DNA from 2 places in the Delftia sp. K82 genome. Region 2 is predicted to be linked to the other one. Evidence: riboswitches for the same ligand, from Rfam matches in the RefSeq annotation. Region 2 holds a riboswitch; the other holds the start of a gene.
The links. A riboswitch is a leader RNA that binds a small molecule or an ion and turns the genes downstream of it on or off. The one in region 2 is predicted to bind S-adenosylhomocysteine.
Positions count from the first base shown of each region.

Region 1: it holds a riboswitch for S-adenosylhomocysteine, as region 2 does, so the genes downstream of both, ahcY (adenosylhomocysteinase) here and metH (methionine synthase) in region 2, are expected to answer to the same signal.

Region 1 is NZ_MYFL01000002.1:210,494-213,835, forward strand. Features, by position in the region: gene KDK82_RS16470 (TlyA family RNA methyltransferase) at 1-75, opposite strand, end outside; gene ahcY (adenosylhomocysteinase) at 233-1,663, opposite strand; S-adenosyl-L-homocysteine riboswitch at 1,734-1,818, opposite strand; gene KDK82_RS16480 (response regulator) at 1,826-2,569, opposite strand; gene KDK82_RS16485 (sensor histidine kinase KdpD) at 2,596-3,342, opposite strand, start outside.
Region 2 is NZ_MYFL01000004.1:333,910-337,251, forward strand. Features, by position in the region: gene KDK82_RS24880 (transporter substrate-binding domain-containing protein) at 1-36, opposite strand, end outside; gene KDK82_RS24885 (FadR/GntR family transcriptional regulator) at 33-824, opposite strand; S-adenosyl-L-homocysteine riboswitch at 1,102-1,228, shown strand; gene metH (methionine synthase) at 1,256-3,342, shown strand, end outside.

The DNA of each region.
Region 1 (3,342 bases), on a different contig from region 2:
ACCCGCAATCAGCCGCTGCGCCTGCGAGCGCGTGGCCGCATGGCCGGCTTCCACCAAAAATACATCTGCGCGCATAGCGTCGCTCCAGGAAATCTCAGTTGACTAATGCCCGAAACCGGCGCGACCCAACTCAGGGACGCCAAGCAAGGGCCGCCCCGCAGCGAGGGCGTCGTCCCCCTCCCCCGCGAAGCGGGTAGAGAGGGGGAAGCGGCGCAAGCCGCTCAGGGGGTGCTTAGTAGCGATAAGTTTCGGGCTTGTAGGGGCCCTGCTTGCTCACACCGATATAGGCAGCCTGGCCGTCCGTCAGCTCGGTCAGCATGGCGCCGACCTTCTTCAGGTGCAGGCGGGCAACCTTCTCGTCCAGGATCTTGGGCAGCACGTAGACCTTGCCGACCTCGTAGGCATCGGGCTTGGTGAACAGCTCGATCTGGGCGATGGTCTGGTTGGCGAACGAGGCGCTCATCACGAAGCTGGGGTGGCCGGTGGCGCAACCCAGGTTCACCAGGCGGCCCTTGGCCAGCAGGATGATCTTCTTGCCGTCAGGGAAGGTGATGTGGTCCACCTGGGGCTTGATCTCTTCCCACTGGTACTGCTCGATGGAGGCGACGTCGATTTCGTTGTCGAAGTGGCCGATGTTGCAGACGATGGCTTCGTTCTTCATGGCCACCATGTGCTCGTGGCGGATGATGTCGCGGTTGCCGGTGGTGGTCACGAAGATGTCGGCCTTGTCTGCGGCCCATTCCATGGTCACGACCTTGTAGCCTTCCATGGCCGCCTGCAGGGCGTTGATGGGATCGATCTCGGTGACCCAGACCTGGGCCGACAGCGCGCGCAGCGCCTGGGCGCAGCCCTTGCCCACGTCGCCGTAGCCGGCCACCACGGCAACCTTGCCGGCGATCATCACGTCGGTGGCGCGCTTGATGCCGTCCACCAGCGATTCGCGGCAGCCGTAGAGGTTGTCGAACTTGCTCTTGGTGACCGAGTCGTTGACGTTGATGGCACGGAACTTCAGCGTGCCCTTGGCCGACATCTCGTTGAGGCGGTGCACGCCGGTCGTGGTCTCTTCGGTCACGCCGATGATGTGGGCGCTCTTGCGCGTGTACCAGGTGGGGTCCTGGGCCAGCTTGGCGCGGATGGCGGCGAAGGCGATCTTCTCTTCTTCGGAGGCGGGGTTGTCCAGCACGGACAGATCCTTTTCGGCACGCATGCCCAGGTGCAGCAGCATGGTGGCGTCGCCGCCGTCGTCCAGGATCATGTTGGGGCCTTCGCCTTCGGTGCCGGCGGCGCCGAATTCAAAGATGCGGTGGGTGTAGTCCCAGTAGTCGGCCAGCGATTCACCCTTGATGGCGAACACGGGCGTGCCGGTTTCCGCGATGGCGGCAGCAGCGTGGTCCTGCGTCGAGAAGATGTTGCACGACGCCCAGCGCACTTCGGCGCCCAGGGCCTTGAGCGTCTCGATCAGCACGGCCGTCTGGATGGTCATGTGCAGCGAGCCGGTGATGCGCGCGCCCTTGAGGGGCTGGGCAGCGGCGAATTCCTCGCGCGTGGCCATCAGGCCGGGCATTTCGGTTTCGGCGATCAAGATTTCCTTGCGGCCCCAGGCAGCGAGGGAAATGTCAGCGATGGCCGTGTCGGCGGAAACGGGACGAACAGCAGCGTTCATGGTTTTCTCCAAAAGATGAATGAAAAACCACGTTCTGCGGGAGACGAAAAAAAGCTCACCGCACAGAAAGCGTGGGCGAGCGTCGTTGCAGGTATGACTCCGAGCCTCGCGACCACGCCTGATGTGTGGGGGCCGCTGCAACGCTCCTCGGAGAGGCGCCGATTATACCGATCCCGGGGATGCCTCACCGCCCAGCCCCACAAGCCGGTAGCCCACCTGCAGCTCGGTCACCAGGTGGCGCGGCTGGGCCGGCTCGTCCTCGATCTTCTGGCGCAGATTGGCCATGTGCACGCGCAGGTAGTGGGCGCGGCTCAGGTACTCGGGGCCCCAGACCTGCAGCAGCAGCTGGCGGTGGGTCATCACACGGCCCTGGGCGGCGATCAGCGCCGCCAGCAGGCGGAATTCGATGGGCGTGAGGTGCACCGGCTGCCCCGCGCGCCGCACCTCATGCGTGGCCAGGTCCACTTGCACCGGGCCGAAGTGCACCTTGCTGGACGCGGCGGTGCCGCCCGCCCCACCGGCGGCGCCCAGCTGCTGGCGGCGGCGCAGCATAACGCGCAGCCGGGCCAGCAGCTCGGGCACGCCGAAGGGCTTGACCAGGTAGTCGTCGGCACCGGCATCCAATGCGGCCACCTTCTCGTCCTCACGCTCGCGCGCGGAGAGCACGAGCACTGGCACGGAGGACCACCCGCGCAGCTCGGTCAGGACCTGCTTGCCATCGGCGTCGGGCAGGCCCAGGTCGAGGATGACCAGGTCGGGCTGGCGGCTCGCCGCCTCGATCAGGCCACGGCGCGCGCTGTCAGCCTCGAAGACCTGCCAGCCTTCGTCTTCCAGCACCAGGCGCACGAAGCGGCGGATGCCGGGGTCGTCCTCGATCATCAGGATGCGGTTGGCGGGCGTGCTCATGGGGTGCTTTCGTGCATGGCGGGACTCTAATCCAGCGCAGGCTGCTCGGGCACGGGAAAGCGCAGCGTGAAGATGGTGCCCGGGCCGGGCCGCGCGGCGGCAGCCTCGATGCGCCCGCCATGCGCCTCGACGATGCTGCGCACCAGCGCCAGGCCCAGGCCGATGCCCGAGACGGTGGACTCGGCCGTGCCGCGCGTGAAGGGCTCGAACAGCGTCTCCACCGGCAGGTGAGATGGCAGGCCCGGCCCGCCATCGCGCACGGACAGCAGCAGTTCGCCGTCCTGCACACGCGCACTGATGGCCAGCGGCGTGCCGGCCGGCGTGTACTTGGCGGCGTTGTCCAGCAGGTTGACCAGCACGCGCTCCATGAGCAGGGCATCGAGCTGCAGCAGCGGCAGGCTGGCGGGCACGTCGGTGCTCACGGGATGCTGGCCCAGGCGCGCGCGCATCTGGCGCAGCGCGCTGCCCACCACTTCATCCAGCGGCAGCCATTCGCGCTGCAGGTGCACGCCGCCTTGCTGCAGGCGCGCCATGTCCAGCAGGTTCTCCACCAGGCGCTGCATGGCCTGCGCCTGGATGCGGACCTGCTCCAGCATGTCGGCCGCGCCGCCCGGCGGCACATGGCGCTGCGCGGCCTCGGCCGCGCCCAGGATGGTGGTCAGCGGGGTGCGCAGGTCGTGCGAGACGGCCGACAGCAGGGTGTTGCGCATGCGCTCGCCCTCCATGGCGATCTGGGTCTGCTGGGCCACGGCCACGAAGTGCTGGCGCTCCAG
Region 2 (3,342 bases):
GATGAATGCGCGGCGGGGTGTCAGGGGGGAAGTCATGCGAAAGCTCCTTCGGAAGGTGGGGTGAGGCGAAAGGAAAGCGGGTCAGGGTCGGGCGCAGAGGTATCGAGCGCCGTTGCGTCGGGCGCCGTCGCGTCGTCCGGTGTGTCGAGATCGATGCCGCTGCGCCTGGCGGCCGACAGCAGGTGGGCGCGCATGGCGCCCGCGGCACCCGGTGCATCGCCCGCGCAGACGGCCTGCACGATGGCGTCGTGCTCGCGCACCGGCTGGTCGTCGGCGCCGCTCCAGGCAAAGGGCAGGCGCAGGCTGTGGCTGATGGCCAGCTCCAGCTGGCGCGCCATGGCCACCAGGCCCGGGTTGCCCGACAGCTGGGCCAGCAGCAGGTGGAACTGCAGATCGGCGTCGGCGGCGGCCAGCAGGTCGCTGCGGTCCAGGGCGTGGGCCAGCTGGGACTGGGTCCATTGCAGCTGGCGCAGGCCGCTGTCGTCGGCGCGCACGGCCGCCAGCGCGGCCCAGCCCGGCTCCAGCACCAGGCGCAGCTCGATCAGCTGGCGCGGCGACAGCGTGCCCAGCGCCGGGGTGGCATAGGCGCGGTGCATGCGTGCACGGCCGCTGTGCGGGCCGTTGATGCGCACGCCCTTGCCCGGCTGGATCTCGACCAGGCCCAGGGCCTCCAGCATGGACAGCGCCTCGCGCAGCGAAGCGCGGCTGATGCCCAGCTGCCGGGCCAGCTCGCGCTGCGGCGGCAGCTGGCTGCCGCCGGGGTAGTGGCCGCTCAGGATGTGCTGCTGCAGCGTCTGGGCCATCGAGATCGGAATGCTTTGCATGGGCTGGCGCGGGTGGAGGGTTTTGGCCTGACTGGTCAGACCACGTACCCAGCAGATAGCGAATTGCGTGCCAGATGCAAAAAAAGGAGCGTTGTCCTCAGGCGCTGTAAAGAATCCGGGGCGATGGGGTATCGACAATCCGCCCCGAAGGCGGCGCCGGCGGCCCGCGCTGCCGCGCTTTGGTGCAGTGCCGCATGGCTTTGTGCAGGCCTGCCCCGAATGCGGGCGTAAAACCCGCACTGCAGGCCGCCGCCAGCCGCCGTAGAATCCCGGGCTTTGGCCCGAGGAGCGTTGCAGCGCGGCACCCGCCCATCCGTACACCGGATCGCGTGCCGCGTCAGGCTTGGGCCAGGTGCAGGTTCCCGGCCGGACCGCGCCCACGGTGCCAACGACGCTCACCTGTTGCCATGCCGTTTTTGCAGGTGAGCTTGATGTCGTCCTCTTTCACTCCCCCTCCCATGCGTCTGTCGGGCCTGGAGCCTGTCTCCATCGGCGAGGGCACGCTGTTCGTCAACGTGGGCGAGCGCACCAACGTCACGGGCTCCAAGGCCTTTGCGCGCATGATCCTCAACGAGCAGTACGAGGAAGCGCTGTCCGTGGCACGCCAGCAGGTGGAAAACGGCGCCCAGGTGATCGACGTGAACATGGACGAGGCCATGCTGGACAGCAAGGCCGCCATGGTGCGCTTCCTGAACCTTATCGCCTCCGAGCCCGACATCGCCAAGGTGCCGGTCATGGTGGACAGCTCCAAGTGGGAAGTCATCGAGGCCGGACTGCGCTGCCTGCAGGGCAAGGGCATCGTCAACTCCATCTCCATGAAGGAAGGCCTGGATGAATTCAAGCGCCAGGCCCGGCTGATCAGGCGCTACGGCGCGGCCGCCGTGGTCATGGCCTTCGACGAGAAGGGCCAGGCCGACACCTACCAGCGCAAGATCGAGATCTGCGAGCGCGCCTACCGCATCCTGGTGGACGAGGTGGGCTTCCCGCCCGAGGACATCGTCTTCGACCCCAACATCTTCGCCGTGGCCACCGGCATCGAGGAGCACGACAACTACGCCGTGGACTTCATCGAGGCCGTGCGCTGGATCAAGCGCAACCTGCCCGGCGCCAAGGTCTCGGGCGGCGTCTCCAACGTGAGCTTCAGCTTCCGCGGCAACGACCCTGTGCGCGAGGCCATCCACACCGTGTTCCTGTACCACGCCATCTCGGCGGGCATGGACATGGGCATCGTCAACGCCGGCATGGTCGGCGTCTATGACGACCTGGAGCCCCAGCTGCGCGAGCGCGTGGAAGACGTGGTGCTCAACCGCCGCCCTGACGCTGCCGAGCGCCTGCTGGAGATTGCCGACGCCGCCAAGGGCGCCGCCAAGGACGACAGCAAGAAGCTCGAATGGCGCGGCACGCCCGAGAACCCGAAGACCGTGGGCGAGCGCCTGTCGCACGCCCTGGTGCACGGCATCACCGACTTCATCGTCGCCGACACCGAAGAGGCCTACCAGCAGATCGTGGTGCAGGGCGGCGGCCGTCCGCTGCACGTGATCGAAGGTCCGCTCATGGACGGCATGAACGTCGTGGGCGACCTGTTCGGCGCCGGCAAGATGTTCCTGCCCCAGGTGGTCAAGTCGGCGCGCGTGATGAAGCAGGCCGTGGCCCACCTCGTGCCCTACATCGAAGAGGAAAAGCGCCAGCAGGAAGCGGCGGGCCTCGATGTGTCCAGCAAGGGCAAGATCGTCATCGCCACCGTCAAGGGCGATGTGCACGACATCGGCAAGAACATCGTCACCGTGGTCCTGCAGTGCAACAACTTCGAGGTCATCAACATGGGCGTGATGGTGCCCTGCCATGAGATCCTGGCCCGGGCCAAGGCCGAGGGCGCGGACATCATCGGCCTGTCGGGCCTGATCACGCCCAGCCTCGAAGAGATGCAATACGTCGCCGGCGAGATGCACAAGGACGACTACTTCCGCATCAAGAAGATTCCGCTGCTGATCGGCGGCGCCACCTGCTCGCGCGTGCACACCGCCGTCAAGATCGCGCCCAAGTACGAAGGCCCCGTGGTCTACGTGCCCGATGCCTCGCGCAGCGTCAGCGTGGCCCAGAGCCTGCTGGGCGAGAACAAGGGCAACTACCTGGCCGAGATCCAGGCCGACTACGACAAGGTCCGCACCCAGCACGCCAACAAGAAGAAGACACCGCTGTGGCCGCTGGCAAAGGCCCGCGCCAACGCCACGCCCGTGGACTTTTCCCAGGCTCCCGTGGCGCCGCGCGCCCTGGGCCGGCGCGTGTTCCGCAACTTCGACCTGGCCGAGATCGCCGAATACATCGACTGGGGCCCGTTCTTCCAGACCTGGGACCTGGCCGGCCCCTATCCGGCCATCCTCGACGACGAGATCGTCGGCGTCGAGGCGCGCAAGGTGCTGGCCGACGGCCAGGCCATGCTCAAGAAAATCATCGAAGGCCGCTGGCTGCAGGCCAACGGCGCCATCGGCCTGTTCCCGGCCAACCGCGTGGGCGATGA